3 regions of the Massilia timonae genome follow, and region 2 is predicted to be linked to each of the others. Evidence: predicted binding sites of a transcription regulator. Region 2 holds the regulator's gene; each other region holds the start of a gene.
What was found. Region 2 encodes sigma-54, which starts transcription at its own class of promoters, with help from an activator protein. Its sites were predicted from a motif close to TGGCANGNAANCTGCTTT; they were not measured.
Positions count from the first base shown of each region.

Region 1 (9,711 bases), 2.7 Mb from region 2:
AGCGGGTCGCCGGCTTCCTCGTACCAGAACAGGTCGTACTGCGACAGCGCCTTGGCGTAGCGGATCGCGGTGTCCAGGTCGAAGCGGCCGTTGGCGTCCACCGCCAGCTTCTGGCCATCCCCCAGCACGCTCAGGATCGAATCGATGCGGCGCAGGTCTTCGTCGAGCGAGGCGCCGCCGATCTTTTTCTTGACCACCGTGTAGCCGCGATCCAGGTAGCTGCGCATCTCGTCCTTCAGCTTGCCGTGGTCCTGGCCCGGGTAATAATAGCCGCCGGCCGCGTAGACGAACACTTTACGATCCGGCTCGCCGTTGCCATACCGCTCGGCCAGCAGCTGGAACAGTGGCTTGCCGGCGATCTTGGCGGTCGCGTCCCACACCGCCATGTCGATGGTGCCGATGGCCACCGAGCGCTCGCCATGCCCGCCCGGTTTCTCGTTGGTGAACATCGCCTGCCACACCTTGTGCGGATCCAGGTTGTCGCCGTCGGCATCGAGCAGCGACGCCGGATCGGCCTCGAGGATGCGCGGGATGAAGCGCTCGCGCATCAGCGTGCCCTGGCCGTAGCGGCCGTTGGAATTGAAGCCGTAGCCGATCACCGGCTTCCCGTCGCGCATGACGTCCGTGACGACGGCGACCACGCTCAGCGTCATCTTGCTGAAGTCGATGTACGCGTTGCGGATCGGGGAGCTGATCGGGACGGTTTTTTCGCGGATCTCGACGATTCTCATCTGGTGTTCCTTCGCTTGCGGTTGTACGAGCCACCAGATTATTCGCTCCAAAGGCGGTTATGATTGAGGCGGATTCACTAGATTCTTAACCTGCGGTGAAAAACGACCTCGCTTCCCACCTCGAATTCTTCGTCCTGCTGGCGCGCCACGGCAACCTGTCGGCGGCCGCCCGCGAACTGGACCTGACCCCGCCGGCCGCCACCAAGCGCCTGGCCCAGCTCGAAGAACACCTGGGCGTGCGCCTGGTGAACCGCACCACCCGCACCAGCAGCCTGACGCCCGAAGGCGAAACCTATCTGCACTATGCGACCCGGATCCTGGCCGACCTGCGCGAGATGGAAGAAGCGGTGTCCGGCACGCGCTCGGTGCCGCGCGGCCTCTTGAGGGTGAACGCCCCGCTCGGCTTTGGACGCACCGCCATCGCGCCGCTGGTGTCGAGCTTCGCCCAGCGCTACCCGCAGGTCGAGGTGCAGCTCGACGTCACCGACCGCCCGGTCGACCTGGCCGCGGGCGGCATCGACCTCGCGATCCGCTTCGGCGAACTGCCCGACCAGGGCCTGGTGGCGCGCCGCGTCATGTCGAACCGACGCTTCCTGTGCGCCTCGCCGCGCTATCTGGAGCAGCACGGCGAGCCACGCACGCTGGAAGAACTGGCGGCGCACCGCTGCATCGTGCACCGACAGAACGACGACGCCTACGGCGTCTGGCGCCTGGTGCACGAGGGACGCAGCGTCTCGGTGAAGGTCGGGGGCACGCTGTCGAGCAACGACGGCGACATCGCCCTCGGCTGGGCGCTGGACGGACACGGCATTCTGGTGCGCTCGGAATGGGACCTGAAGAAGTACGTGGACAGCGGGCGCCTGAAGATCGTCATGCCCGGCTACGTGCAGCCGGGGGCCGACCTGTATCTGTATTACCGCAATCGCCGCCACCAGTCGGCGCGGGCGCGCGCCTTCATCGACTTCCTGCTCGACCGGTTCGGCGCCGGCGGCGGCATCGCCGACTGAATCGCCCTGTCGGACTGCTTTACAGGCAAGCGGCAAATCTCATCGGGAAGTCGCCAAGTCCTTGATCGTAATCAGATTAATTTTTTGGCATGCTACTTGCTCCCTGCCCGGTTTCCACTCAACCAGGGAGAGACAACATGATCAGAAAAATGATGGTGGTCGCTGCAGGCCTGCTGGGCGCACTGCCGGCATGGGCGGGCTACGTGCAATACAATTTCAACGGTCCGCTGACCGGCTATTTCGTGCAGCACGATACCGATGGGTCCATCGCCGACTTCCGGTTCGGGGTGCCGATCCAGGGTGTGGGCAGGCCCTTCCAGATGTCGCTGTCGCCGCAGTGGTCCGAGGGCAGCACCCGGATCACCGCGGTCAGCACGCATTTCCTGCAAGACGGCCCGACCAATTTCAGCATCTACAGCGACTTCGGCGGTGACCAGACCACCTGGTTCGGCATCACGTTCGCCTACGATCCGTCCGGCATCCTGTACTACACTGCCGACTACGCCAGCTCGATCTATCTGGCCAGACCCGAGGGCTCTGGATTCGAAAGCTTCTCGGGAACCCACCGTGGCACCGTGTCGCGGGGAACCCTGGAACCGGCTTACGAGCAGTGGCTCGACTATAACGGCGGCTACCAGGAGCACGTAAGCCGCATCGTCCCGCAGTACATCGGCCCGAACGAGGTGCCGGAACCGGCCAGCCTGGCGCTGCTCGGCCTCGGCCTCGCCGGCCTGGCGGCCAGCCGCCGCAAGCGCTGAGCATCAAGCGCCGCCGGTCACCAGCATGGTGACGGCGGCCGCCAGCAACACCGTGCTGAACGCCACCCGCAACAGGCGTGGCGGCAAGGTGTGCGCCAGGTGCACGCCCCACGACACGGTCAGCACGCCGCCCAGCGCCAGCGGCAGGCCGACCTGCCAGTCGACCGCGCCGCTGTGGCCATACGTGGCCAGCGCCACGAAGGCGCCCGGCACCACCAGCGCCAGCGCCATGCCCTGGGCGCGCGTCTGCGGCATCTTGAACAGGCTCACCAGCGCCGGCACCACCACCATGCCGCCGCCGATCGTGAAGAAGCCCGACACCGCGCCGCTGGCGATGCCGATCGCCGGCATCAACCGGCGCGGCACTTCCTTCACGGGCGGGGGTGGCGCGCCGGTCTTGCGCCGCGACGGCCAGCCGAAGTACAGCGCCAGCGCCAGCAGGAACAACGCGAAGGCGTAGTGCAGCACGTCGGCGTCGATCGCCACCGCGAAGCGCGCCGCCAGCCAGGCGGTCCCGATCGAGCACAGGCCGGCCACGCCGACCGAGCGCAGGTCGACCGGATGCTTCTGGTGATAGCGCCAGAAGCCGATCGCCACGTTCGGCGCGATCATCACCAGCGCCGTGCCCTGGGCCAGGTGCTGGTTCATGCCGTACAACAGGCCCAGCACCGGAATGGCGATCAGGCCGCCGCCGATGCCCAGCATGCCGCCGGCGATGCCGAGCGAGGCGCCCAGGCCGAAGTTCAATGCGAGGTCGATCACGGAAATCATGGAGAAAGCCAAAAACGCGACGGCCCCTCGCAAGGGGCCGCCGGATGGGGAGGGTTAGCGCATTAGACGACTTGCGCGGCAGCCAGCGCCGTCATGTTGACGATGCGGCGCACGGTGGCGCTCGGGCTCAGGATGTGCACCGACTTGGCCGCGCCCAGCAGGATCGGCCCCACCGTCACGCCCTTGCCGCTGGCGACCTTGAGCACATTGAACAGGATGTTGGCCGCGTCCAGCGACGGCATCACCAGCAGGTTGGCGCTGCCCGCGTAGCCGGCGTCGATGTTGTAGATGTCGCGGATTTCCTGCGACAGCGCGGCGTCGCCGTGGATCTCGCCGATCACCGCCAGCTCTGGGGCCTGTTCGGCCAGCAGGGCGCGGGCTTCACGCATGCGGCGCGCCGATGGACGCTCGGACGAACCCTGCGACGAGTGCGACAGCAGCGCCGCCTTCGGCTCCAGGCCGAAGTGCTGCATGGCGTCGGCCGCCAGGCGGGTGATCGCCGCCAGTTCCTGGGCGCTCGGGGTCTCGTTGACGTAGGTGTCGGTGATGAACAGGGTCAGCTTGTCGAGCACCAGCGCGTTCATCGCGGCCAGCACTTCGGCGCCCGGCGCCACGCCGATCTCGTTCCGGACGTGTTCCAGGTGGCTGTCGTAGCTGCCGGTCATGCCGCAGATCAGGGCGTCGACCTGGCCCGACTTGAGCAGGCGCGTGCCCTGCAGCGTGGTGTCGCTTTCCGCCGCGATGACCGTGTAGTCCACGCCCGCCTGCAGGCGCAGGCCGGCCTGCTTGACGGCGCGCGCGATCGCGCCCTCGTCGCCGATCAGCACCGGCTGGGCGATGCCCTCGTCCACCACCGTCTGCACCGCGCGCAGCACGCGCGGCTCGCCCGCTTCGGCGTAGGCCACCTTGCGCAGGTTGGCGCGCGCCTTGTTGAACACCGGCTTCATGAAGAAACCGGTGTGGTAGATCATCTGGCCCAGCTGGTCGCGGTAGGCGTCCATGTCCTCGATCGGACGGGTCGCCACGCCCGATGCGGCGGCCGCCTCGGCCACGCGCGGCGCGATCGCCGCCAGCAGGCGCGGATCGAACGGCTTCGGGATGATGTATTCAGGGCCGAAGGTCAGGTCCTGGCCTTCGTAGGCCAGCGCCACCACGTCGCTCGCCTCGGCTTCGGCCAGTTCGGCGATCGCGGTCACGCAGGCCAGCTTCATCTCGTCGGTGATGCGGGTCGCGCCGCAGTCCAGCGCGCCACGGAAGATGTAAGGGAAGCACAGCACGTTGTTGACCTGGTTCGGATAGTCCGAACGGCCGGTGGCGATGATGACGTCCGGGCGCGCGGCCTTCGCCACTTCCGGACGGATCTCGGGTTCCGGGTTGGCCAGGGCCAGGATCACCGGCTTGTCGGCCATGGTCTTGACCATGTCGGCGGTGAGCACGCCGGCGGTCGAGCAGCCCAGGAACACGTCGGCATCCTTGACGATGTCGCCCAAGGTGCGGGCATCGGTCGCCTGCGCATAGCGCGCCTTGTTGGCTTCCATGTTCGCTTCGCGGCCCTGCCAGATCACGCCCTTCGAATCGGTGACGTAGATGTTCGACTGCTTCACGCCCAGCAGCACCATCATGTCGAGGCAGGCGATGGCCGCCGCGCCGGCGCCCGAGCAGACCAGCTTGATCTGGCCGATGTCCTTGCCGACCACCTTCAGCGCGTTGAGCAGCGCGGCGGTCGAGATGATGGCGGTGCCGTGCTGGTCGTCGTGGAAGACCGGGATGTTCATGCGCTCGCGCAGCTTCTTCTCGATGTAGAAGCATTCCGGCGCCTTGATGTCTTCGAGGTTGATGCCGCCCACGGTTGGCTCGAGCATGGCGATGGCGTCGACCAGCTTGTCCGGATCCAGCTCGTCCAGCTCCAGGTCGAACACGTCGACGCCGGCGAACTTCTTGAACAGGCAGCCCTTGCCTTCCATGACCGGCTTCGACGCCAGCGGGCCGATATTGCCGAGGCCCAGCACCGCGGTGCCGTTCGAGATCACGGCCACCAGGTTGCCGCGCGAGGTGTAGTCGAAGGCGGTCGCCGGGTCGGCGGCGATTTCCTCGCAGGCGTAGGCCACGCCCGGCGAGTAGGCCAGCGACAGGTCGCGCTGGTTCGACAGCGGCTTGGTGGCCACCACTTCGATCTTGCCGCGGGTCGGGCTGCGGTGGTATTCCAGCGCGTCGATGCGCAATTGGGTGTTCTGGGCTTCGTTCAGATTACTATCGGTACTCATGGTCTTCCTATAACTTGGGTGTCGCGGCGTGGAAGGCGGCCTTCCATTCATGGGCAAACATTCTAGCCGAAGCGACACCATCGCGTGCGGGCGCAGTTACGCACGGTCGTGCTGTTTTGTCCTTACGCCTGTGCGCCGGCGCCGGGTCGTCGACGCGGACCATGTCGCCACGATGCCGCTCACGCCCCCTCTTCCAGCGCCGAGTGCCGCCAGCGCCAGGCGTGGGTGGCCAGCCAGCCCGGCACGTCGCCGTGGGCCTCGCCGCTGCCGGGAATCAGGTCGGCCAGGGTCACGCGATTGAGTTCGGCCAGATAGGCGGCGGTGGCCACCGCCAGCGACTGCTGCAGGCGGTCGTCCGGCTGGCCGCATGGCGGCCGCTCGCCATCCGCGCCGCCGCGCGCGCCGCGCGCCAGGCCGCGCTCGGTGCAGCGCACGACTTCGCCCAGGCGGATGTCGCGCGGCGCGCCGGCCAGGCGCATCCCGCCCAGGCGGCCGCGCGAGGTCTCGATCAGCCCCGACGCGGACAGCACGCAGGACACCTTGGCCAGGTGGTGGCGCGAAATGCCGTAGCGCTCGGCGATCTCGTTGATGGTCGCGACCCGCTCGCGGTGGTTGCCAAGGTAGACCAGCAGGCGCAGGGCGTTGTCGGTGAATTCGGTCAGGTGCATGTACATGAAACGCCTCCGTGGATGGTTGATGACGGCGCGGCGTCAGCCTTCGTAGGCGCGCAGGCGCTCGATGTCGAGGATGGTGATGCTGCGCCCGGCGATGCCGACCATGCCGCGGTGGGCCATGTCGTGCAGCACGCGCGAAAAGTATTCGGGCGACAGCGACAGGCGCGACGCGATCATCTTCTTGCGCGCCGCCAGCGTCACCTGCGCGCCCTGCGGCGGATCGTCCTTGAGCAGGTAGCTGACGATGCGCTGGCTGCCGCTGCGCAGCGTATAGGACTCGACGTCCGAGATCAGGCCGTGCAGGCGCCGGCTCATGGACGCCAGCAGGCGCCGGGCGAAGCCGGGATTGCGTTCGATCTGGGCGTAGATCGCGTGCTTCGCGATGTGCAGCAGCATGCTGTCGGCCAGCGTCTCGGCCTGGGTCATGTAGGGACGCTCCATGAACAGCGGCGCCTCGCCGAAGCTCTGGCCGGGGCCGATCAGTTCGACCACCTTCTCGTCGCCTTCGCGCGAGACGATGGAGAGCTTGACGTCGCCGTAGATCACGGCGTGCAGGCCGCTGCAGGATTCGCCGCGCTCGACGACCACGCGGCCGCGCGGCACGTGCAGCTCGGTGGTCGCTTGCGCGAGCAGGTCGAGCTGCTCGGGCGAGAGGTCGGCGAACAGGGGCAGGGTTGCCAGGAACTGGCGGGGTGCGATGCGGTGTCGGCTCACGATAAATTCAGGGCGAAGCCCGTGGAAACGAACGAAACGGGGGCGCCGGGAACAAGCGGCGCACCGGAAAGCGCATTCGCTCGACAGCGGCGATTGCGCATGCCGCATCCTACAATTCGTTGACGAAACAAAAACTTGATGTGGATCAAAAACGGCCGAGCTAACCGTTGAAATAGTCGATTTGAGCTGGGAACCGTACGTCGACATGCCGACCTCACGGCCCTCACTCGCCGTCGAGCGCCATCCTCGACCAGCGCCGCAGCCTGCCCGCCCTCAAGGCCGCCGTCGACAACGGCGCCGACCGCGTCTACCTCGGCTTTCGCGACGCCACCAATGCCCGCAACTTCGCCGGCCTGAACTTCCTTGATGCCGCCATCCGCAGGGCATCGACTACGCCCACCGGCGCGGCCGCAAGGTCTTCCTGGCCCTGAACACCTATCCCCAGGCGGCCGGCTGGGATGCGTGGCGCGCCGCCATCGAGCGCGCGGTGCTGCCGCGCATGCTCTCGCTGAGCCAGGTCGAGCACCTGACCAAGCGCACCATGGTCGAGATCGAGATGTTCCGGAGGCCGCGCGGACTTTCCGGCGCGCCGGGAATCTAGATGCTGCTCAGGTAATCCGCCGCGTCCGGCTTCGGACGCGGCGGTTTTTCCATCGCCGCCGTGCCGAGACCGATGAAGCAGATGGCGCGCTCGTGCGCCTCCAGGCGCAGCAGGCGGCGCATGCCCGGGACGTCCATCGCGGCGCCGCTGGCCAGGCCGGTCGCGAAGCCGGCGACGCCGGCCGCGAGCAGCAGGTTCTGCAGTGCACAGCCGAGCGAGACCAGCTTCTCGGCCACCGGAATCGCCTTGGCCGCGGGGTCGTCGCGCAGCACCGCCACCAGCAGGCAGGGCGCGCGCTGCGCCTTGTCGCGCGCGGTGGCCAGCGCGTCTTCGCCGCAGCCGGGATCGCGCTCGGCCAGGGCCTCGGCAAACACCTCGCCCAGGTCGGCGCGCCGCTCCTGCGGGATGAGCACGAAGCGCCACGGCCGCAGCAGGCCGTGGTCGGGCGCATGCGCGGCCGCTTCGACGATGCGGGCAAGCGCCTGGGCATCGGGTCCGGGCGCGTGCAGGCGCCGCAGCGTGAAGTTGCGGCGCGCCGCCACGAGGGCCTGGAAATCGCCGCCGGCGTCGGATGGGGAAATGTTCATGCGCGCAGTATAACGAGAGCGGCGCCGCCCTGCAGGCGCCGTACGGCCGATATGCACGCGGCTCAGTAGACGTCGCGCCGGTAGCGGCCGGTCTCCATCAGACGCTCGAGCCGGGCCTGCCCCAGGATCGCGGCCAGCGCCTCGTGCACCGCCCCGGCCATGCCCTGCAGGCTGCCGCAGACGTGGATCGTGGCGCCGTCGTCGATCCAGCGGCGCAGCAGGTCGGCGCGCGCATGCAGGCGGTCCTGGACGTATTCGGGCTGCGGGTCGCGCGAGAACGCCAGGTCGAGTTCGGGCAACATGCCCGCCGACCGCAGGACCGCGAGCTCGGCCTCGCACAGGCTGTCGAAGGCGCGCTGGCGCTCGCCGAACAGCAGCCAGTTGCGGCCCCGTCCCATGCCGGCGCGGCTGCGCAGGTGGCCGCGCAAGCCGGCCATGCCCGAGCCGTTGCCGATATAGATGCACGGACGGTCGTCGTCCGGCGCGTGAAAGCCCGGATTGGCGACCAGGCGCGCACGCACCGATCCACCGATGGCCAGGCGCTCGGTCAGCCAGCCGGAGGCCAGGCCGAGGCCATGCGCGTGGCGCTGCTGGCGCACCAGCAGTTCCAGCGCGCCGTCCGCCTGCACGCTGGCGATCGAATAGCGGCGCGGCGCCGCAGGCGCCTCGGGGACGGCGACCTCGAGCAGGTCGCCCGGCTGCCAGCCGGCCTCCAGGCTTGGGCGCAAGGCGATCTCGTACATCGGCGCGCCCAGGCTGCCGGGGTTGAGCAGGCGCCGCGAATGCAGCACCCAGTCGGAAAACGGTGCGGCCGCGGCGCCGGGCGGCAGCTCTCCCGCCGCGGCGCCAAGCCCGCCCAGCGCATGCATCCAGCGTCCCAGCGCCGTTGCGTCGCCCTGGTCCACTTCGATCAGCGGGAACAGCGGCTTGCCGCCCAGCGCCTGCAGGCGGCGCTCGAGCGCGTGGCCGTAGCCGCAGAAACGCGCGTAGTTGCGGTCGCCCAGCGCCAGCACCGCGAAGCGGCAACTGTCGAACATCGAATGCCACGCTTCCAGCTCGCGGCTGAAGCGCCGCGCGGAATCGGGCGCCTCGCCTTCGCCGAAAGTGCTGGCCACGAACAGCGCCTGCCCGTAGCCGGCCAGGTCGCCCGGCGCCAGCGCCGACACGGGACGCAGGTCGACCGCGCGACCGCCTGCGCGCAGCGCCCCGGCGCTGTGCAGCGCGATCCGTTCGGCCTGGCCGCCCTGGGTCGCGAAGGCCACCAGGACCGGCGCACCAGTCGCGACCACGTCGGCGTTCATGTCGGCCCGCGCCGCCAGGCTACGCTCGCGCGCCAGCGCACGCTTCTGGCGCCGCCGGCCAAGGTAGAGCATCCAGCCGGTGATCGCGAAGCCCGGCAAGGCCAGGCTGGCCAGCATCATGACGATCCGCCCCGGCAATCCGAAATAGGTCCCCGTGTGCAGCGGACGGATGGTGGTCAGGGCGCGCTGCCCGACGCTCTTGTCGGCATGGCGCTCGTCCTGGAGCACCGCGCCGTCGCCGCCGACGGTCATGCGGTTGCGCGCGCGGTCGTGCGGCGCATCCTGCGCGAGCCAGGTCAGCTG
Region 1 covers NZ_JRYB01000001.1:3,854,438-3,864,148, reverse strand. The annotation lists gene LO55_RS16565 (mandelate racemase/muconate lactonizing enzyme family protein) at 1-731, opposite strand, end outside; gene LO55_RS16560 (LysR family transcriptional regulator) at 827-1,738, shown strand; gene LO55_RS27035 (PEP-CTERM sorting domain-containing protein) at 1,876-2,496, shown strand; gene LO55_RS16550 (sulfite exporter TauE/SafE family protein) at 2,500-3,267, opposite strand; gene LO55_RS16545 (NADP-dependent malic enzyme) at 3,330-5,531, opposite strand; gene LO55_RS16540 (RrF2 family transcriptional regulator) at 5,711-6,205, opposite strand; gene LO55_RS16535 (Crp/Fnr family transcriptional regulator) at 6,242-6,922, opposite strand; partial or broken gene LO55_RS25940 (peptidase U32 family protein) at 7,162-7,481, shown strand; gene LO55_RS16530 (nitroreductase family protein) at 7,517-8,107, opposite strand; gene LO55_RS16525 (PepSY domain-containing protein) at 8,170-9,711, opposite strand, start outside.
Region 1: a site for sigma-54 is predicted at 1,824-1,841, ahead of LO55_RS27035 (PEP-CTERM sorting domain-containing protein). Genes of this name have one in related genera too.

Region 2 (9,711 bases):
CCTGGGCCAGCGCCAGGCCGGTGCGCATCGCCGTGCCAGGCGAGGCCCCGAAGGCGCGCGCGAGCAGGGCGATCAGGCCGAACTTGAGCACCACCACCAGCGCCAGCAGGAGCAGCACCAGCCACCAGTGTTCGATCACCATCCGCAGGTCGAGCAGCATGCCGATCGTGATGAAGAACAGCCCGAGCAGCACGTCGCGGAACGGCTTGATGTCCTCTTCCACCTGATGCTTATAGGGCGTCTCCGAGATCAGCATGCCGGCGACAAAAGCGCCCAGCGCCAGCGACAGGCCGGCCTGCTCGGTGATCCAGGCCGCGCCCAGGGTCACCAGCAGGAGGTTGAGCATGAACAGCTCTTGCGAGCGGCGCTTGGCGACGACCGTGAACCAGCGCCCCATCAGCTTCTGGCCGAAGAACAGCAGCAGGGCCAGCACCAGCGCCGCCTTGACCGCTTCCACCCCGAGCGTGATCGCCAGGTCTTCCGGATCGCGCGCCAGCGCCGGAATCATGATCAACAACGGCACCACCGCCAGGTCCTGGAACAGCAGGATGCCGACGCTGCGCCGCCCATGCTCGCTCTCGAGTTCCAGCCGTTCGGTGAGCAGCTTGACGACGATGGCGGTCGAAGACATCGCCAGCGCGCCGCCCAGCGCGAAGGCGGCCTGCCAGCCGAGCGCAATGCCGGGCAGGAGCCAGGCCGCCAGCAGGGCGATCCCCATGACGGCCACGATCGTCGACACCACCTGGGCCAGGCCCAGCCCGAACACGATGCGCCGCATCGAGCGCAGTTGGCCAAGCGAGAACTCCAGGCCGATCGAGAACATCAGGAACACGACCCCGAACTCGCCCAGCGCATGGGTGGTGGGACTGTCCTCGGCCAGGGCCAGGGCGTGGGGGCCGATCAGGACGCCGACGGCGAGGTAGCCGAGCATCGGCGGCAGTTGCAGGCTACGAAAAAGCACCACGCCCAGGACGGCGCAGCCCAGCAGGAGGAGGGTGAGTTCAAGACCGGAATGCATTGATGCGATGCTGGGATAAACAGCAAAAGTGTTGATCTTATGGCACTAGCCAGGTGTGGTGCGGCATGCGCTTGTTATCGTTTGTTACGACTGGCAAGTTTTTTGCTTTCCCAATTCGTTTATACTTCCAAAATGAGTGTAACCGATGAAAAAATAATGCCGAAAAGTTTTGACGAGACCCTGGCCCGGCGCGTGTTGGAACTGGGTCGCGAAACGCTGTCGATCGAAGCCGACGCCATCCGCGCCCTGCAGGCGCGCCTGGGCGACGACGACAGCTTCGTGAACGCCGCGCAGCTGATCCTGGGCTGCGACAGCCGCGTGGTCGTGTCCGGGATGGGCAAGTCGGGCCACATCGGCCGCAAGATCGCCGCCACCCTGGCGTCCACCGGCACCCCGGCCTTCTTCATGCACCCGGGCGAGGCCGCGCACGGCGACCTGGGCATGGTCACCAGGAACGACGTGGTGATCGCGATTTCCAACTCGGGCGAATCGTCCGAGATCCTCGACATCCTGCCGGCCGTGAAGCGCCTGGGCGCGCGCGTGATCGCCATGACCGGTAAACCAGCCTCGCGCCTGGCCAAGCTGGCCGACGTGCACCTGAACATCGCGGTGGACAAGGAAGCCTGCCCGCTCAACCTGGCGCCGACCACCAGCACCACCGTCACCCTCGCCATGGGCGATGCGCTGGCCGTGGCGCTGCTGGATGCGCGGGGTTTTCGTGAACAAGACTTCGCGCTGTCGCATCCGGGCGGCGCGCTGGGCCGCCGCCTGCTGACCCATGTGCGCGACGTGATGCGCAGCGGCGACGCGGTGCCGAGCGTGGGCCCCGAAACCTCGCTGGTCGAAGCGCTGCTCGAAGTGACCCGCAAGGGCCTCGGCATGACCGCCATCGTCGACGCCGAAGGCCGTCCGGTCGGCGTGTTCACCGACGGCGACTTGCGCCGCGTGATCGAACGCATGCACGACTTCTCGAACGTCCAGATCCGCGACGTGATGCACGCCAACCCGCGCCGCGTGCGGCCCGAGCAACTGGCGGTCGACGCCGTCGCCGTGATGGAGGAATTCCGCATCAACCAGATGCTGGTGGTCGACGAGGACGACCGCCTGGTCGGCGCGCTGCACATCCACGACCTGACCCGCGCCAAGGTGATCTGATGAGCGACACGTTTATCCCGGCCATCACCCCATTGGCCCATATGGAGCGCGCGGCGCGCGTCAAGGTCATGATCTTCGACGTCGACGGCGTGCTGACCGACGGCAGCCTGACCTACGGCCCGGAAGGCGAAGTCACCAAGACCTTCAACGTGCTCGACGGCCTGGGCATCCAGCTGCTGAACAAGACCGGCGTCCAGACCGCGATCATCAGCGCGCGCCTGTCGCCGATCGTCGTCAAGCGCGCGGCCGATCTCGGCATCTCGCACGTCCACCAGGGCATCCACGACAAGCGCATCGGTTTCGCCAAGCTGTTGGAAGCCACCGGCTTCACGGCGGAGCAGTGCGGCTACATCGGCGACGACGTGATCGACCTGCCGCTGTTCGCGCGCGTCGGCTTCGCCGTCGCGGTGCCGTCCGGCCACCCGGAGGTGCAGCACCGCGCGCACTACGTCACGAAAAACGCCGGCGGGCGCGGCGCGGTGCGCGAGGTGTGCGACCTCGTGATGCGCGCCCAGGGCACCTACGACCAGGCGCTCGCGCCGTACTTCGCCTGAGGCTTTAAAAATGGCTACCGTCGTCATCAACAAGCGCACCGCCCACCGCTGGAATCTCCTGGCGATGATCGTCATCGGCACCTTCTTCGCCTTCGGCAGCTTCTGGCTGCTGCAACTGATGCAGGGGTCCGACATCGACGCCCAGCTGGGCGGACCGCCGGACGAACCGGACTACATCGTCGAGAACTTCTCCTTCGTGCGCATGACCGAGAACGGCCAGCCGAGCTACCTGGTGTCGGGCAAGCGCCTGGAGCATATTCCGCGCGGCGACGTGTCGCACGTCGAGGCGCCGGTGCTGCGCGGCGTCGAGCCGGGCCGCCCGCCGATGACGGTGGTCGCGAAGAACGCGCAGATCCATCACCAGGAGCACCGGGTCGAGCTGATCGGCGACGTCGACCTGCAGCGCCCCAAGACCGCGCAGAGTGAATCGCTGCACGTGCGCACCCAGGCGCTCACCGTGCTGCCGGACGAAGAAATACTGAAGACCGATCTGCCGATCGACATGCAGCTCGGCGCGTCCAGCGTCAAGGGCACCGGCATGGTCGCCAACAATGCGACCATGCAGCTGCACCTGTCCAGCCGCGGCCAGATCGTCTATCCGCCACGCCAGCGCTGATCCTCCAGAAACGCCGCGTGCCAACCAGAGACCCGTATCCACCAACCATGAAAAAACTACTTGTCGCCGCCTTCCTTTCCCTGCTGTCGCTGACCGCGGCCGCCGAACGCGCCGATTCGCTCAAGGAAGCGGTCATCAACTTCGATTCGCTCGACATCGACGAGGTGACCGGCACCCGCATCCTGACCGGCAACGTGGTGCTGACCCGCGGCACCCTGGTGCTCAAGTCCGACCGCGCCCTGGTCAAGGAAAGCCCGGAAGGCTATATGAGCGTGACCCTCACCGCTGCCGGCGGCAAGGTCGCCACTTTCCGCCAGAAGCGTGACGGCGGTCCCGACCTGTGGGTCGACGGCCAGGCCGAGCGCATCGAGTACGACGAGCGGTCGGAACTGGTGCGCCTGTATTCCAACGCCGTCGTGCGCGAACTGGAAGGCGCGCGCATGACCAACCAGATCACCGGCCCCTTCATTTCCTACGACAACCGCAAGGAAGTGGCCACGGTGCGCAACGACGAAAGCGGCAAGAGCGTCGCCGGCGGCGGGCGCGGCACCCTGATCCTGGCGCCCAAGCGCGCACCCGCCGGAGGCGTCCAATGACGGCGATTCCGATGGAGCTGGGCGATCGCAGCACCCTGGTCGTCAAGGGCCTGCAGAAAAGCTATGGCAAGCGCCTGGTGGTGCGCGACGTGTCGCTGCAGGTCGAATGCGGTGAAGTGGTCGGCTTGCTGGGCCCGAACGGCGCCGGCAAGACGACGTCGTTCTACATGATCGTCGGCCTGGTGCCGTCGGACGCCGGCTCGATCGACATCAACGGCACCGACATCACCAGCCTGCCGATCCACCGCCGCGCCGTACTGGGCCTGTCCTACCTGCCGCAAGAGGCTTCGGTGTTCCGCAAGCTGACGGTGGAAGAGAACATCCGCGCCGTGCTCGAGCTGCAGAAGGACAACGGCAAGCCGCTGTCGAAAGACCAGATCAACGAGCGCCTCGACACCCTGCTGGCCGACCTGCAGATCGAGAAGCTGCGCGAGAATCCGGCGCTGTCGCTGTCGGGCGGCGAGCGTCGCCGCGTGGAAATCGCGCGCGCGCTGGCGACCAATCCGCGCTTCGTGCTGCTCGACGAACCGTTCGCCGGCGTCGACCCGATCGCCGTGATCGAGATCCAGCGCATCGTGCGCTTCCTGAAGGAGCGCCGGATCGGTGTTTTGATCACCGACCACAACGTGCGCGAGACGCTCGGCATCTGCGACCGCGCCTACATCATCAACCAGGGCGCGGTGCTTGCCTCCGGCCGTCCTGACGACATCATCGCCGACGAGTCGGTGCGCCGCGTGTACCTGGGTGAACACTTCCGCATGTGAGCGACGCCTAGATGAAACAGTCCCTGCAACTTCGCACTTCGCAGCACCTCGCGCTTACGCCGCAACTGCAGCAGTCGATCCGGTTGCTGCAACTGTCGACGCTAGAGCTGCACCAGGAGATCGAGCAGATACTGGGCGATAACCCCTTGCTCGAGCGGCTCGACGATCCGCTCGACCGATCGGTGCGCCTGCTGGCCGATGGCGCCATCAACAATGCGCCCGCCAATGGCGAAGCGCCGCCGGCGCCCGGCCAGCAGGCCGAGGGCGAGGGTGCGCCGGCGCAGGAGGGCGAGGGGTTCGAGGGCGGCGCCGACAACGATCGCGTCGATGCCGACTGGAGCGACGGCGGCGCGCCATCGTCCGGCGGCGGCGAGGACGAGGACGGCCGCCCGCAACTGGAAGCCTGCGCCATCACGCTGCGCGAACACCTGATGGAACAGGTGCGCGAAGCCATCCTGTCGGCGCGCGACCGTGCGCTGGCCGAGCTGGTGATCGATGCGCTGGACGACAACGGCTACCTGGAAGAGCCGCTCGACGAGATTCACGCCAGGCTGCCCCAAGAACTCGAGATCGAGATCGACGAATTACGCTGCGCGCTGGCGCTGGTGCAGAGCATGGACCCGGTGGGCGTCGGCGCGCGCAGCGCGGCCGAGTGCCTGGCGCTGCAGATCCGGCGCATGCCGGGCGTGCCGCTGGTGACGCGGCGCATGGCCCTGACCATCGTCGAGGGTTACCTGAGCTGGTTCGCCCAGCGCGAGTACAGCAAGCTGAAAAAAGCGCTCGACTGCGACGACGAAGACTTGCGCGAGGTGCAGGCCGTGGTGCGCCAATGCAATCCGCATCCGGGCGCGGCGTTCGCTTCGAACGTGTCGGACTACGTGGTGCCGGACGTGATCGTGCGCCGTTCCAAGAGCGGCTGGGCGGTCACCCTGAACCCGGACGTGATGCCGCGCCTGCGCGTGAACAGCCTGTACGCGAGCCTCCTCAAGCAGGGCAAGAGCGAAGCGCAGATGGGCGCGCAGCTGCAGGAAGCGAAGTGGCTCATCAAGAATATGCGCCAGCGATTCGACACCATCCTGCGCGTGGCGGAGGCGATCGTCGAGCGCCAGCGCAACTTTTTCTCCCATGGCGCGGTTGCCATGCGGCCCCTTGTTTTACGTGAGATAGCTGATACACTAGGCCTACACGAGAGCACAATTTCTCGTGTCACAACGCAGAAATACATGCTGACCCCGCACGGCATGTTTGAGTTGAAGTATTTCTTCGGCAGCCACGTTGCCACCGAGGCGGGAGGCGAAGCATCCTCGACGGCAATCCGTGCGCTCATCGCACAATTGACAGGAGCAGAAGACCCTAGGAACCCATTGTCCGACAGCAAGATCGCGGAGATGCTCGGGGAACAAGGCATGGTCATCGCGCGCCGGACGGTTGCAAAATACCGTGAAGCCCTCAAGATACCCCCTGTAAGCCTCCGCAAGTCCTTGTAACTGCGCCGTCCACACCCGTCGTGCCTTGTCGCGTTGGTGTGGTCCACACGGTGCAACCTTTTCAAAGGAGTGTGTATGAACCTCACAATCAGTGGCCATCATCTCGAAGTAACCCCCGCCATCCGTGAATACGTTCAGAATAAGCTCGAGCGCATCATTCGCCATTTCGACCAGGTGATCGACACCCACGTCTTCCTGGCCGTCGACAACCTCACTGAAAAAGAAAAAAGGCAGAAAGCAGAGATCAACGTCCAGGTGTCGGGCAAGACCCTGCACGTGGCAAGCGTCGCGCAAGACCTGTACGCCGCGATCGACACGCTGATGGATAAGCTGGACAGACAGATCCTGAAACACAAGCAAATGCTGAAGGACCATAGCCGTACCTCGATCAAACGCCTGCCGGAAAACGGCGGCGAAGACGCTGCTGTCGCCTGATCAGGCGCAGGGCTCACACTAGCTAAGGGCGTCTGAGGGGACGCCCTTTTTGCATCCAGCTCCCCGATATGACGCGTTTCGTGTGTTCGGTAAAATGCATGTCTCTCCATTACGGATTACGCCATGACCGACCACGTCCTGACCCGCGTCGCCAACCGCACCGGCATCATCACCCTGGACCGCCCGAAGGCGCTCAATTCGCTGTCGCTCGAGATGGTGCGCGCGCTCACCACTGTGCTGCACGCCTGGCGGCATGACGGGCAGGTCGACGCGGTCGTACTGACCAGCAGCAGCGAGAAGGCCTTGTGCGCGGGCGGCGACATCCGCTTCTTCCATGAGGTCGGCCATGCGACGCCGATGGGCGGCAGCGCGCTGCTCGAGGATTTCTTCACCGAAGAATACGCGCTCAACCACCTGATCCATTTCTACCCAAAGCCCTACATCGCCATCATGGATGGCGTCGTGATGGGCGGCGGCATGGGCATCGCCCAGGGCGGCCCGGATTGCGGCCTGCGCATCGTGACCGAGCGCACGAAGATGGCCATGCCCGAGGTGAACATCGGCCTGTTTCCGGACGTCGGCGGCAGCCACTTCCTGTCGCATGCGCCGGGACAGCTCGGCAACTACCTGGGCCTGACCGGGCTGACGATCGGCGCCGCCGACGCGCTCCATATCGGCCTGGCCGATGTCTTCGTGCCGGGCGCCGAGCTGCCGGCCCTGCATGCCCTGATCGCGTCCACGCCCGGCGCTGACCTGCCGGCGGCGATCCGCGCTTTCGCGGCGCCGTTCGCGCCGCAGGCGGGCAACGGCGAACTGCAGGCCCAGCGCCAGCTGATCGATGCGCATTTCGGCGCCGCGTCGGTCGCCGCGATCATGGCTTCGCTCGAAGGCGACGAGACGCCGTTCGCGCAGCGCGCCCTGGCGGCGATGCGCCAGCGCTCGCCCCTATTGATGTGCGTGACCCACGAACTGCTGGCGCGCGGCGCGCAGCTGTCCGTGGCCGACTGCCTGCGCATGGAACGTTCGCTGGTGCGTCACAACTTCGCGCATGGCGAAGTGCTGGAAGGCGTGCGCGCGCTCGTCATCGACAAGGACAATGCGCCGCGCTGGAATCCGCCTTCGCTCGATCAGGTGACGCCCGACATGGTGGCGCGCTTCTTCGACCCGGTGTGGCCGGAGCATGCGCATCCGCTCAGGCATCTCGCATAATCCGCTGCGTGCATATCCATTTTTGCGTGACACCATATCGGTGAGGTGTGAACATCGGGTCTTCATGACCTGAAAGGAAACCCGATGCGCCTGCGTGCCTTGCTGATCTCGATGACCTTGTCCTGCGCCGCCGCCGCGCAGGATTACCAGCCGGCCTTCGATCCGAGCCGGCTCAAGGGCCCCGCGACGGGGCCGGTCAACGAGATCATGGTGCTCGGCTCGCCCCACCTGGCGCACCTGCCCAAGACCTTCCAGACGTCGAGCCTGGCCCCGCTGAACGACCGGCTCGCCGCCTGGAAGCCGCAGGCGATCGCGGTCGAGGACCGCTCCGGGCCGCAGTGCGATTTCATGCGCCGCTACGCGGCGCGCTACCAGGAGGCGGTCGACGGCTATTGCTGGGATACCGCGCCGGCCAGGGCGGCGACCGGGCTCGACGTGCCGCAGGCCACCGCCGAGGCCGAACGGCTGCTGGCCGCCTGGCCCGCGGCGCCGTCGGCGGCCCAGCGACGGCGCCTGGCGGCCGTGTTCCTGGCCGGCGGCGAGGAGGCGTCGGCCGTGGTCCAGTGGCTCCGCCTGCCGAACGCCGAGCGCCGCGCCGGCGACGGCCTGGATGAGGTCCTGGTCGCACGGCTGCAAAAGCTCGCGGTTCATCCCAACGAAAGCGTGGCGATCGCGGCGCAGCTGGCGGCCCGGCTGGGGCATGAGCGCGTGTATGCGATGGACGACCAGACGGCAGGCCGCCCCTACGCCGATCGCAAGGCGGCCGGCGAGGCGATCATGAAGGCCTGGGACAATCCGGCCAATGCCAAGCGCAAGAAGGAGGACGAGATCCTCGACCGGGGCGTGGATACTCCGGAAGGCCTGCTGGCGATGGTTCGCGCCTACAATTCGCCGGCCCACGTCGCGGCGAGCTTCGAGATCGATTTCGGCGCGGCGCTGAACGAGCCGTCACCGCAGCGCTTCGGCCGCGCCTACGTCGGCTACTGGGAAACGCGCAACCTGCGCATGGCGGCGAACATCCGCGACGTGGTGGGCGTCATGCCGGGCACGCGGCTGCTGGTCATCGTCGGGGCTTCGCACAAGGGTTACCTGGAAGCTTATCTGCACCAGATGCACGATGTGCGGGTCGTCGATACGGCGCCGCTGCTGCGGTAAATGCTGCACATGAAAGATGAAGTCATCCCGCGTGAGTCGGGCATCCCTGCAAGCCGCGGTGAGAATGCGTGAGCTTGGGCGGCATCTTCTTGTGATACTTTCAGACTTCCATCAACGATGACAGCTCCACATGATTTTCTGGCAAACCGTGATTTCCGAATACCGCGCGCTTGCGCCGTTCGTGAAAGCCTCCCTGGCCATCGGCGCCGTATCCCTCGCATTCCTGGTCCCATATCGCGTGGGTGAGAGCGTGGGCGCCGCTGCCTACTACTTCTTCAATAGCTGACCAGCGACGACGAGATCACGCAGCCGGATTCTTCGGCTGCTCCCGATGCCGCACGATCACCCGCTCGGTGTCGCCAAAATAGGCGCCGAGGTGTTCGGCCATGTACACCGAGCGGTGCTGGCCGCCGGTGCAGCCCACCGCCACCGTCAGGTAGCTGCGGTTGTCGGTCTTGAACGAAGGCAGCCACTTGGCCACGAAGTTGCGGATGTCGGCCAGCATCTCGATCGCGCTCGGCTGGGCGTCGAGGAAGTCGATCACCGGCTGGTCCTTGCCGGTGAGGGGGCGCAGGGCCAGGTCGTAGTACGGGTTCGGGATCGCGCGCACGTCGAACACGAAGTCGGCGTCGAGCGGCACGCCGACCTTGAAGGCGAACGACTCGAAGAACAGGGTCAGCGGCGCATGGGCGACCTCGGCCAGCTCCTTGATCCAGGCGCGC
Region 2 covers NZ_JRYB01000001.1:1,137,687-1,147,397, reverse strand. The annotation lists gene LO55_RS05065 (monovalent cation:proton antiporter family protein) at 1-1,018, opposite strand, end outside; gene LO55_RS05060 (KpsF/GutQ family sugar-phosphate isomerase) at 1,175-2,173, shown strand; gene LO55_RS05055 (KdsC family phosphatase) at 2,173-2,727, shown strand; gene lptC (LPS export ABC transporter periplasmic protein LptC) at 2,738-3,343, shown strand; gene lptA (lipopolysaccharide transport periplasmic protein LptA) at 3,391-3,939, shown strand; gene lptB (LPS export ABC transporter ATP-binding protein) at 3,951-4,703, shown strand; gene LO55_RS05035 (RNA polymerase factor sigma-54) at 4,715-6,190, shown strand; gene hpf (ribosome hibernation-promoting factor, HPF/YfiA family) at 6,266-6,625, shown strand; gene LO55_RS05025 (enoyl-CoA hydratase/isomerase family protein) at 6,749-7,834, shown strand; gene LO55_RS05020 (DUF5694 domain-containing protein) at 7,919-8,989, shown strand; gene LO55_RS26625 (hypothetical protein) at 9,120-9,275, shown strand; gene rapZ (RNase adapter RapZ) at 9,291-9,711, opposite strand, start outside.

Region 3 (9,711 bases), 1.9 Mb from region 2:
CGGCATGGATGGCCACCACCTTCCCGGGCCGCGCCTGGCTTGGCCTCACCCAGCTGCACCGCGCTTTCGACGACGCCCACCGCGCCACGGTGGAAGAGGTGGGCTGGCAGCATGGCCTGCCGATCGTCGCGCTGGGCCACGTCTGCATGCACGTGCGCTCGCGTAAACCCTTGCAGGACACCCTGAGCGCGACCCGCATTGGCAAGCCGGTGGGCGCCTGCGGCTACGGCCTGGCGCAGAACGCCGAGCAGCACCTGCGCGCGCGCCTGCGCCTGGCCAATATCTATTCGCGCGAGGCGCTGGCCGAGACCGTGCGCATCGCGCGCCTGTGCACCTTCTCGCTCGACGAGCTGCGCTACGAATACCCGGATGAGGTGGTTCCCGAAGGCCACGATGCCAGCAGCTACCTGCGCAGCGAAACCTGGATCGGCGCGCACCGGCGCTTCCGCGACGGCGTGCCGGCCAAGGTGCAGGCCCAGATCGAGTACGAGCTCGAACTGATCGCCGACATGGGCTACGAACACTACTTCCTGACGGTGTACGACATCGTGCGCTACGCGCGCTCGCAGCACATCCTGTGCCAGGGCCGCGGCTCGGCCGCCAATTCCGCGGTGTGCTACTGCCTCGGCATCACCGAGGTCGACCCGGCCCGCGCCAGCCTGCTGTTCGAGCGTTTCATTTCGCGCGAGCGCAACGAGCCGCCCGACATCGACGTCGACTTCGAACACCAGCGGCGCGAAGAAGTCATCCAGTACATCTACAACAAGTACGGCCGCCAGCGGGCTGCGCTGGCGGCGGTGGTGATCAGCTACCGGCCCAAGAGCGCGCTGCGCGACAGCGGGCGGGCGCTCGGCATCGATCTCGCCATTGTCGAGAAGGTGGCCAAGACCCACCACTGGTTCGATAGCCGCGCGGATCTGCTGGGCCGCCTGGCCGAAAGCGGCCTCGACCCCGAGGCGCCGCTGTCGCGCCAGTGGGCCACGCTGGCGCAGTCGCTGCTGAACTTCCCGCGCCACCTCTCTCAACACCCGGGCGGCTTCGTGATCGCGAAGGGCAAGCTTTCGCGCCTGGTGCCGATCGAGAACGCAACGATGGTCGATCGCAGCGTCATCCAGTGGGACAAGAACGACCTCGAAGAACTGGGCCTGATGAAGGTCGATGTGCTGGCGCTGGGCATGCTGTCGATGATGCGGCGCGGGCTGGAGCTGGTCGGCCAGCGCTATGGCGATGTGTTCGAGATGCAGGACATCCCGCTCGAGGACAGCGCCACCTACGACATGATCTGCCAGGCCGACACCATCGGCGTGTTCCAGATCGAGTCGCGCGCGCAGATGAGCATGTTGCCGCGCATGTTGCCGCGCCGCTTCTACGACCTGGTGATCGAGGTGGCGGTGGTGCGGCCCGGCCCGATCCAGGGCGGCATGGTCCATCCCTACCTGCGCCGGCGCCAGGGGCTGGAGCCGATCGAGTATCCGAGCCCCGAGATGAAGGTCGCGCTCGGGCGCACCCTGGGCGTGCCGATCTTCCAGGAGCAGGTGATGCAGGTGGCGATCCTGGGCGCCGGCTTCACGCCGGGCGAGGCGGATCAACTGCGGCGCGCGATGGCGGCCTGGAAGCGCAAGGGCGGCCTCGAAAAATACTACGAGCGCATCGTGGGCGGCATGCTCGAACGCGGCTACAAGCAGGAATTCGCCGAGGCGATCTTCAGCCAGATCCAGGGCTTCGGCGAGTATGGCTTTCCCGAATCGCACGCGGCCAGCTTCGCGCTGCTGGCGTATGCGAGTTCGTGGCTCAAGTGCCACGAGCCGGCCGCTTTTCTCTGCGCGCTGCTCAACAGCCAGCCGATGGGCTTTTATAGTCCCTCGCAACTGGTGCAGGATGCGCGCCGCCACGGCATCGAGGTGCGGCCGGTCGACGTCGCCATCAGCGGCTGGGATTCGGCGCTGGAGGAATACGACCCCGTCGACCGCTCGCGCCAGCCGGCGGTGCGGCTGGGCTTCTCGCTGCAACGCGGATTGAAGCAGGAGGCGGCCGAGCGCATCGAGCAGGCGCGCGCCATACGGCCGTTCGACAGCGTGGCCGACCTGGCGCGGCGCGCGCATCTCGACCGGGGCGACCTGCAGGTGCTGGCCGCGTCCAACGCGCTGCGCTCGCTGGCCGGGCACCGGCGCGAGGCCTTGTGGCAGGCCTCGGGCGCGGCGCCCGACAAGGATCTGTTGCGCCCGACCGTGCCGCGCGAAGAGACGCCGGCATTGCAGGCGCCGAGCGAAGGAGAGGAAATCGTCGGCGACTACCGCGCGCAGGGATTGACGCTCGGCCGCCATCCGTTGGCGCTGCTGCGCGAGCGCCTGCTCAAGCAGCGCTTCATGCCGGCGTCGACCCTGATGGATTTCCAGGACGGCCAGCTGGCGCGCGCCTGCGGCCTGGTCACGGTGCGCCAGCGCCCCGGCACGGCCAAGGGCGTGCTGTTCATGACCCTGGAAGACGAGACCGGCAACGTCAATGTGATCGTGTGGCCGACCCTGGTCGAGCAGCAGCGGCGCGAGGTGCTGAGTGCGCCGCTGCTTGGGGTGTACGGCATCTGGCAGCGCCAGGGAGAAGTGCGCCACCTGGTGGCCAAGCGGCTGGTCGATATGTCGCACCTGCTGGGCGGGCTGGATGCGCGCAGCAGGGATTTTTGTTGATCAGGCAACGTTCATCCCAGGGCCGCCACGAAAGGCCTGGTTATTGTTGATAGAATGGAACCAGGGATGAAGAATGCTACGACAGGATGACCATGGATAAGACGGGCCGCAGCAAGGGCAGGGGAACGGGGCGCGCGACGCTCGAGCAGGTGGCGGGCATGGCGGGCGTATCGATCATGACCGCCTCGCGCGCGCTGAGCCAGCCTCAGATGGTCTCCGAGGTCACCCGGGTCAAGGTGGAGCGTGCGGTGGCGGAGCTGGGCTACGTGCCCAACCGCGCGGCGCGCGCGCTGGCCTCGTCGCAGTCGCACGTGATCGTGGTGCTGGTGCCGTCGTTCTCCAACGCCGTGTTCACCGCCGTCCTCGAAGGCATCCATGACGCCGTCGCGCCGGGCCAGTACCAGCTCCTGATCGGCAATACCTATTATTCGCAGGCCGAGGAAGAAAAGCTGCTGCGCACCTATCTGCAATCGAGCCCGGACGGCATCCTGTTCTCGAGCCAGGCCCACAGCCCGGCCGTGGCGAAGATGCTGGAAGCGTCGCAGGTGCCGTCGGTGTCGATGATGGACCTGTCGGACGAACCCGGCGCCCTGTCGGTCGGCTTCTCGCAGTTCGAAGCCGGCATGGAGATGACGCGCCACCTGCTCAAGAAAGGCTACCGCCGTATCGGCTTCATCGGCGCCCAGCTCGACGAGCGCACGCTGCGGCGCGCCGACGGCTATCGGGCCGCGATGGTCGAGGCCGGCCTGGCCGACCCGCGGCTCGAGCTGATGGTGCCGGAGCGCTCCACGATCGCGCTCGGCGCCGAGTTGATGGGGCAGATGATGGCGAACATGCCCGACTGCGACGCCGTCTTCTGCTGCAACGACGACCTGGCCCACGGCGCCGTCTATCACTGCCAGCGCCACGGCGTCCAGATCCCGCAGGAGATCGCCGTCTGTGGTTTCAACGACCTCCCTGCATCGGCATGGATGATGCCGTCGCTGACCACCATCGACACGCCGCGCTACCAGGTCGGCTTCGAGGCCGCCAGCCTGCTGCTGCAGGTGATCAAGGGCCAGGAACCCGAACGCAAGCGCATCGACCTGGGCTTTACCTTGCGCGAGCGCGAGAGCGCCTGAGCCGACGATGGTCAGTAGGTCTTATAAGGCAGGAATTTACCGGACAAGACCACGTTGACGCGGTCACCCTTCGGATCTTCGGTGCGCTGGATGTCCATCGAAAAATCGATGGCGCTCATGATGCCGTCGCCGAATTCTTCGTGGATCAGTTCCTTGATCGTGGTGCCGTACACGTTCACCAGCTCGTACCAGCGGTAGATCAGCGGATCGGTCGGCACCGCGGTAGGCAGCGAACCCTTATAAGGCACGATCTGCAGCCAGGCAATGGCTTCGTCGGATAGTTCGAAGATCTTGCCGACCGCCTCGGCCTGCTGCTTGTCCAGCGTCATCTGGCCGAGGCAGGCGGCGGTGGTCCATTCCTTCGACAGGCCGGTGGCCTCGGTCACGTCGCGCCACTTGATGCCCTTGCGGACCTTGGCGGACAAGATCATTTTAGTGACGTCTTCACGGCATGAAATCATATCGGGCTCCATCGATGTGGTGGTGGTAAAGGCGGATGCTCAGGCCGAAGCCCGGGCAGGGTAATGGTCGGGGACAGGCTGCGCATCGTCTTCCAGGCCGGGACGTACGATGCGCGTCGCCGAGGGCTCGGCGCCGTCGGCGCCGGACTGCTGCAGCATCTTCGAACGGCGCACCAGGAAATCGACCAGGTGGTTGCGGATCTTGTAGAACTGGGGATCGCGGTGGATCGTGGCGCGGCTGCGGTCGGCCGGCAGCGTGTTGACGACGATCTCGGCGATCTGCGCCCGGGGGCCGTTGCTCATCAAGAAAATGCGGTCGGCCAGCAGGATCGCTTCGTCGACGTCATGGGTGATCATGAAGACGGTCTGGCGCGTGGCCGCGCAGATGCCCAGCAGCTCGTCCTGGATCGTGCCGCGGGTGAGGGCGTCGAGCGCGCCGAACGGTTCGTCCAGCAGCAGCATCTTGGGTTCGACCGCGAAGGCGCGCGCGATGCCCACGCGCTGCTTCATGCCGCCCGAGAGCTCGGCCGGCTTCTTGCGCGCCGCGGCGCTCAGGCCCACCATCTCGATGAAGCGCGCGCCGTGCTCGCGCACCTTGTCGCGCGGCCAGTCGGGATGGCGCGAACGCACGGCGAAGCCGATATTGTCTTCCACGCTCAGCCACGGCAGCAGGGCGTGGTTCTGGAACACCACCCCGCGGTCCAGGCCGGGGCCGGTCACTTCGCGGCCGTCCATGATCACGGTGCCGGCGCTGGCCGCTTCGAGCCCGGCCAGCACGTTCAGGATGGTGCTCTTGCCGCAGCCGGAGTGGCCGATGATGCAGATGAACTCCCCGCGCTCGATCGCGAACGACACCTGTTCGAACACCGGCGGCTGGCCGGCGCGGTAGGTCTTGGCCAGGCCGTCGACCTGGACGAAGCGATCATTCGGCATAGGTCACCTTCTTTTGCAGGGCGGCGAACATCAGGTCCAGCGCCATGCCCACGACGCCGATCATGAGCACGGCGAACAGCACGTTCGCCAGCGACAGGTTGTTCCATTCGTTCCACAGGAAGTAGCCGATGCCGTTCCCGCCGATCAGCATTTCGGCGGCGACGATCACCAGCCAGGCGATGCCCATCGAGATGCGCATGCCGGTGATGATGGTCGGCGCCGCGGCCGGCAGGATCACCAGGAAGGCCTTGCGCAGCGGCGACACTTCGAGCGTGCGCGCGACGTTGAGCCAGTCCTTGCGCACGCCGGCCACGCCGAAGGCGGTGTTGATCAGCATGGGCCAGATCGAGCAGATGAAGATCACGAAGATGCCCGAGATCGACGAATCCTTGATCGTGTAGAGCGCGATCGGCATCCAGGCCAGCGGCGAGATCGGCTTGAGCACCTGGATGAAGGGATCGATCGCGCGGTACAGCAGCGGCGACATCCCGATCACGAAGCCGAGCGGGATCGCCACCAGCATCGCCAGCAGATAGCCCAGGGCGACGCGCACCAGAGAATGCGCCAGCTGGATGCCGACGCCGCGGTCGTTCGGGCCGCGGTCGTAGAACGGATCGGCCAGGTGGCCGCCCGCTATCTGCGCGAACTGCGACGGCGTGGGAAAGCCGCTGCCGGCGGTGGGCGCCGGGTCCGCCGAGGTAGCATCGACAGCGGCCGGCGCCTGTCCCATCAGGGCGGCGTACTCGGCTTCCTCGGCGCTCATCGCCGTCACCGGCGCCGTGGCGCGCGGCGCGGTGGCGATGTGCCAGACGCCGAGCAAGACCAGCAGCAGCGCCAGCGACAGCAGCGCCGCCTTGAACTTCATGTGCTTGTGCATGGATTCTTCCGTTCCAACTCAGGCGCGCTTGATCGCGAAGCTGTCCAGGTAGGCCTGCGGCTTGGCCGGATCGTAGGTCTTGCCCATGATCGTGAACGGGCGGTAGCCGCTTGCCGCGGCGGCCGGCGCCGGCATGCCGAGGGCCGCCATCTGCCTGCGCGCATCGGTCAGCAGGAACACCTGCTCGGCCAGCGCCTTGTAGTTGACGTCGCCTTTCAGGTAGCCCCAGCGCTTCATTTGCGTCAGCATCCAGGTCGCCATCGAATACCAGGGCAGGGCGTCGAAGTCGGCGCGGTCCGGCTCGTTGCGCACCTTGCCCAGGCCGTCGGCGAAGCGGCCGGAGAGTGCTTGCAGCACCACGGTCTCGGGCTGGTTCAGGTAGGCCGGCTTGCTGATGGCCTTGGCGATCTCGGCCCGGTTCTCGGCCTTGTGCGCCATCGCGGTGGCGTTCAGGATGGCGCGGTACAGCGCGGCGAAGGTGTTCGGGTTCTGGTCGATGAAGGCCTGCGAGGCGCCGAAGGCGCAGCAGGGATGGCCGTTCCAGATGTCCTTGGTGAGGATGTGGATGAAGCCGATCTGGTCGAACACGGCGCGCTGGTTGAACGGATCGGGGCCGAGGAAGCCGTCGATGTTCCCGGCGCGCAGGTTGGCGACCATCTCGGGCGGCGGCGTCACGCGCAGCTGGACGTCGCGGTCCGGGTCCAGCCCGTGCTCGGCCAGGTAGTAGCGCAGCAGGAAGTTGTGGACCGAATACTCGAAGGGGATCGCGAACTTGAAGCCCTTCCAGTTGCGCGGGTCGCGGTTGTTCTTGTGCTTGAGGCCGAGCGTGATCGCCTGGCCGTTGATGTTCTGGATGGTGGCGACGCGCATCGGCTGCGGCGTGCCGCCCTGGCCGATCGACATCGCCAGCGGCATCGGCGCCAGGAAGTGCGAAGCATCGAGCTCGCGGTTGATCATCTGGTCGCGCACCAGCGCCCAGCCGGCGGTCTTGCTGAGGGTGACGTTCAGGCCCTGCGCCTTGTACATGCCCATCGGGTCGGCCATGATCAAGGGGGTGGCGCAGTTGATCGGGATGAAGCCGATCTTGAGGTCCTTCTTCTCGAGCGCGCCCGTTTTTTCCATCGCATTGGCCTGCAGGCTGGCCAGCGGCAGCAGCGAACCGATCGCCGCCATCAGCGTCGGCGCGCCCACCGCCTTGATCAGGTTGCGGCGCGTCGCTTCATGCGGAAACAGGGCGCGCACCGCGGCCGCTTCGACGAAATCGCCCGACAACGCTTCGGCATCGCCGGCGCGCCGCAGCCTGGCGGCTTGCGCCTCGCGATCGTGCTCGTCCTGGGAACCATGCCGGCCGCAAGCGCAGCCGCAGCCGGTCAGGGAAGATTCGGTCGAATAAGGACGGTACAGATTCTCATCTTTCATTGGCGAAGACCCCTGATAGTGGTGATGACGCAAAAAGTGAAACTGCGAGGCGGGCGTGACCATGCCTGAGCATTGTCGACAGCAAGACCTGTGCCATCTGGAATCGTGTGGGGTTAAGCCATTCATTTCAAAGACGAAAACCGCTTTTTGCCTTGACAAGCGCCGGCCGGGCGGGGTGTGCGATTGCTGCCGACAGGCACCGGCGCCGCGCATCCGCCCAACCGTGGTGCATGATGCTTTACATCCTTCGTGCCCAGGCGCTACAATCGGCTGTATTGATGTTAGCGTTAACATGAGGCAATGACGACACAAGCGCGAGACGACAACAAGGGGACGGCCTGGGTAGTCATGGGCGTGAGCGGCTGCGGCAAGACCAGCATCGGCGAAAAGCTGGCCGCCGCGCTTGGCGTGCCGTTCATCGAGGGCGATGCCTTCCATTCGCAGGCCAATATCGCCAAGATGAGGGCCGGCACCGCGCTGACCGACGACGACCGCCGCGACTGGCTCCTGACCCTGCGCGACAAGCTCGCCGCACGCGAGGGCGGGGCAGTGCTGTCGTGTTCCTCGCTCAAGCGCGCCTATCGCGACCTGCTGCGCAGCGCCGGCGGCGACGTGCGCTTTGCCCACCTGGCCGGCGAGCGCGGCCTGCTGCTCGAGCGCGTCAGCAACCGCCCCGGCCACTACATGCCGCCATCGCTGCTCGACAGCCAGCTGAATACGCTCGAACCCCTGCAGCCGGACGAAGCCGGCATCACCCTCGACATCCGCGACAGCCAGGAACAGCTGGTCGCGCAAATCCTCGCCAGCGTCCGAACCTGACGCGGCGCCCTCCACCCCGTCGCATGCATATGCCGGCGGGATAATCGCACACGAAACGTTCACATCCGTTTGACGCCTCGCGAGAATCGGACTATATTTTTCTTTCCAGTTTGGAAAGGTTTCCAACTTCCATATTCCGCACGAATCCGCATGCATTCGAGACCAACGGCAAGTTGGCGAGGCGCGGCACGGCCATCCCGGCACGGCCGCATTTTCTTGTAGTGAGAACAAGAGGAGTCGACGTGAACAACCAGAACCAGAATCATCGCTCGAGATGGAAACCTTTCCATGTGGTTGCCGCCAGCATCCTGCTGGCGTGCGGCGCGCAGGCCGCGGCCAGCGTGACCAACCCGGTCATCGGCCAGCTGCTGTGGTCCGAGGAGTTCAATGGCAACAGCGTGAACACCGGTGTGTGGAACCTGCAGGACGGTAACGGCTGCCAGATCGGCCTGTGCGGCTACGGCAACGCCGAGCTGCAGTACTACAGCCCCAACAACGCCAGCATCGTCAACGTGCCGTTCGAATCGGGCACGCGCGCGCTGGCGATCCAGGCGCGCAGCCAGACGATCGGCAGCAATGTCTTCACCTCGGCCCGGCTCGACACCAAGAACAAGGTGCAGGTGCAGTACGGGATGATCGAGGTGCGCATGGCCACGCCGAACCTCGGCACCGGCTTGTGGCCGGCCGCGTGGATGCTGGGCGTCAGTCCGCAGACCTGGCCGCGCAACGGCGAGATCGACATCATGGAGATGGGCCACAAGGCGTCCGGCCGCGCCGAGGGCGGGGCGCCGTCGTCGAACCACTTCGTCGGCTCGAACGTGATCACCTGGCAGCAGGCCGCCTGCGTGCCCGGCAACGAAAGCTGCGCCGCCTCGACCGCGTGGCAGACCAAGAACTGGTACGTGCCCCAGAACTCGCTCGCGAACCGCTTCGTCACCTACCGCTTCTATTGGGACGAGAGCCAGATGCGCTTCACGACGGTCGACAACGGCGTCGAGCACAATATGTACAACGCGCCGCTGCCGGTCAATTCGAGCGCGCTGCAGGCGCCGTTCTACCTGCTGCTGAACATGGCCGTGGGCGGCAACTTCACCGACGCCGCCAACCCGGGCCAGGTCACGGCGCCGCTGCCCGCCACCATGTACGTCGACTACGTGCGCGTCTACCAGATGGACGGCAAGGGCCAGGTGAAGCTGGGCGACCAGACCGTGCCCGAAGTAGCCGGCAAGTTCGGCGTGTTCACCGACACCACGGCGGTCAACAACAAGCTGGTGGCAGGGACGAGTTCCGACATCTTCCTGTGGAACGCCGCCTCCACCGGCGCCGGCAACACCGCGCCGTTCGAAGGCAGCAACGTCATCGCCTGGAACTACACCACGCCGGGCCAGTGGTTCGGC
Region 3 covers NZ_JRYB01000001.1:3,020,990-3,030,700, forward strand. The annotation lists gene LO55_RS12985 (error-prone DNA polymerase) at 1-2,684, shown strand, start outside; gene gntR (HTH-type transcriptional regulator GntR) at 2,777-3,805, shown strand; gene cynS (cyanase) at 3,817-4,266, opposite strand; gene LO55_RS13000 (ABC transporter ATP-binding protein) at 4,306-5,199, opposite strand; gene ntrB (nitrate ABC transporter permease) at 5,189-6,076, opposite strand; gene LO55_RS13010 (CmpA/NrtA family ABC transporter substrate-binding protein) at 6,095-7,495, opposite strand; gene LO55_RS13015 (gluconokinase) at 7,796-8,314, shown strand; gene LO55_RS13020 (glycoside hydrolase family 16 protein) at 8,557-9,711, shown strand, end outside.
Region 3: a site for sigma-54 is predicted at 7,574-7,591, ahead of LO55_RS13010 (CmpA/NrtA family ABC transporter substrate-binding protein). Genes of this name have one in related genera too.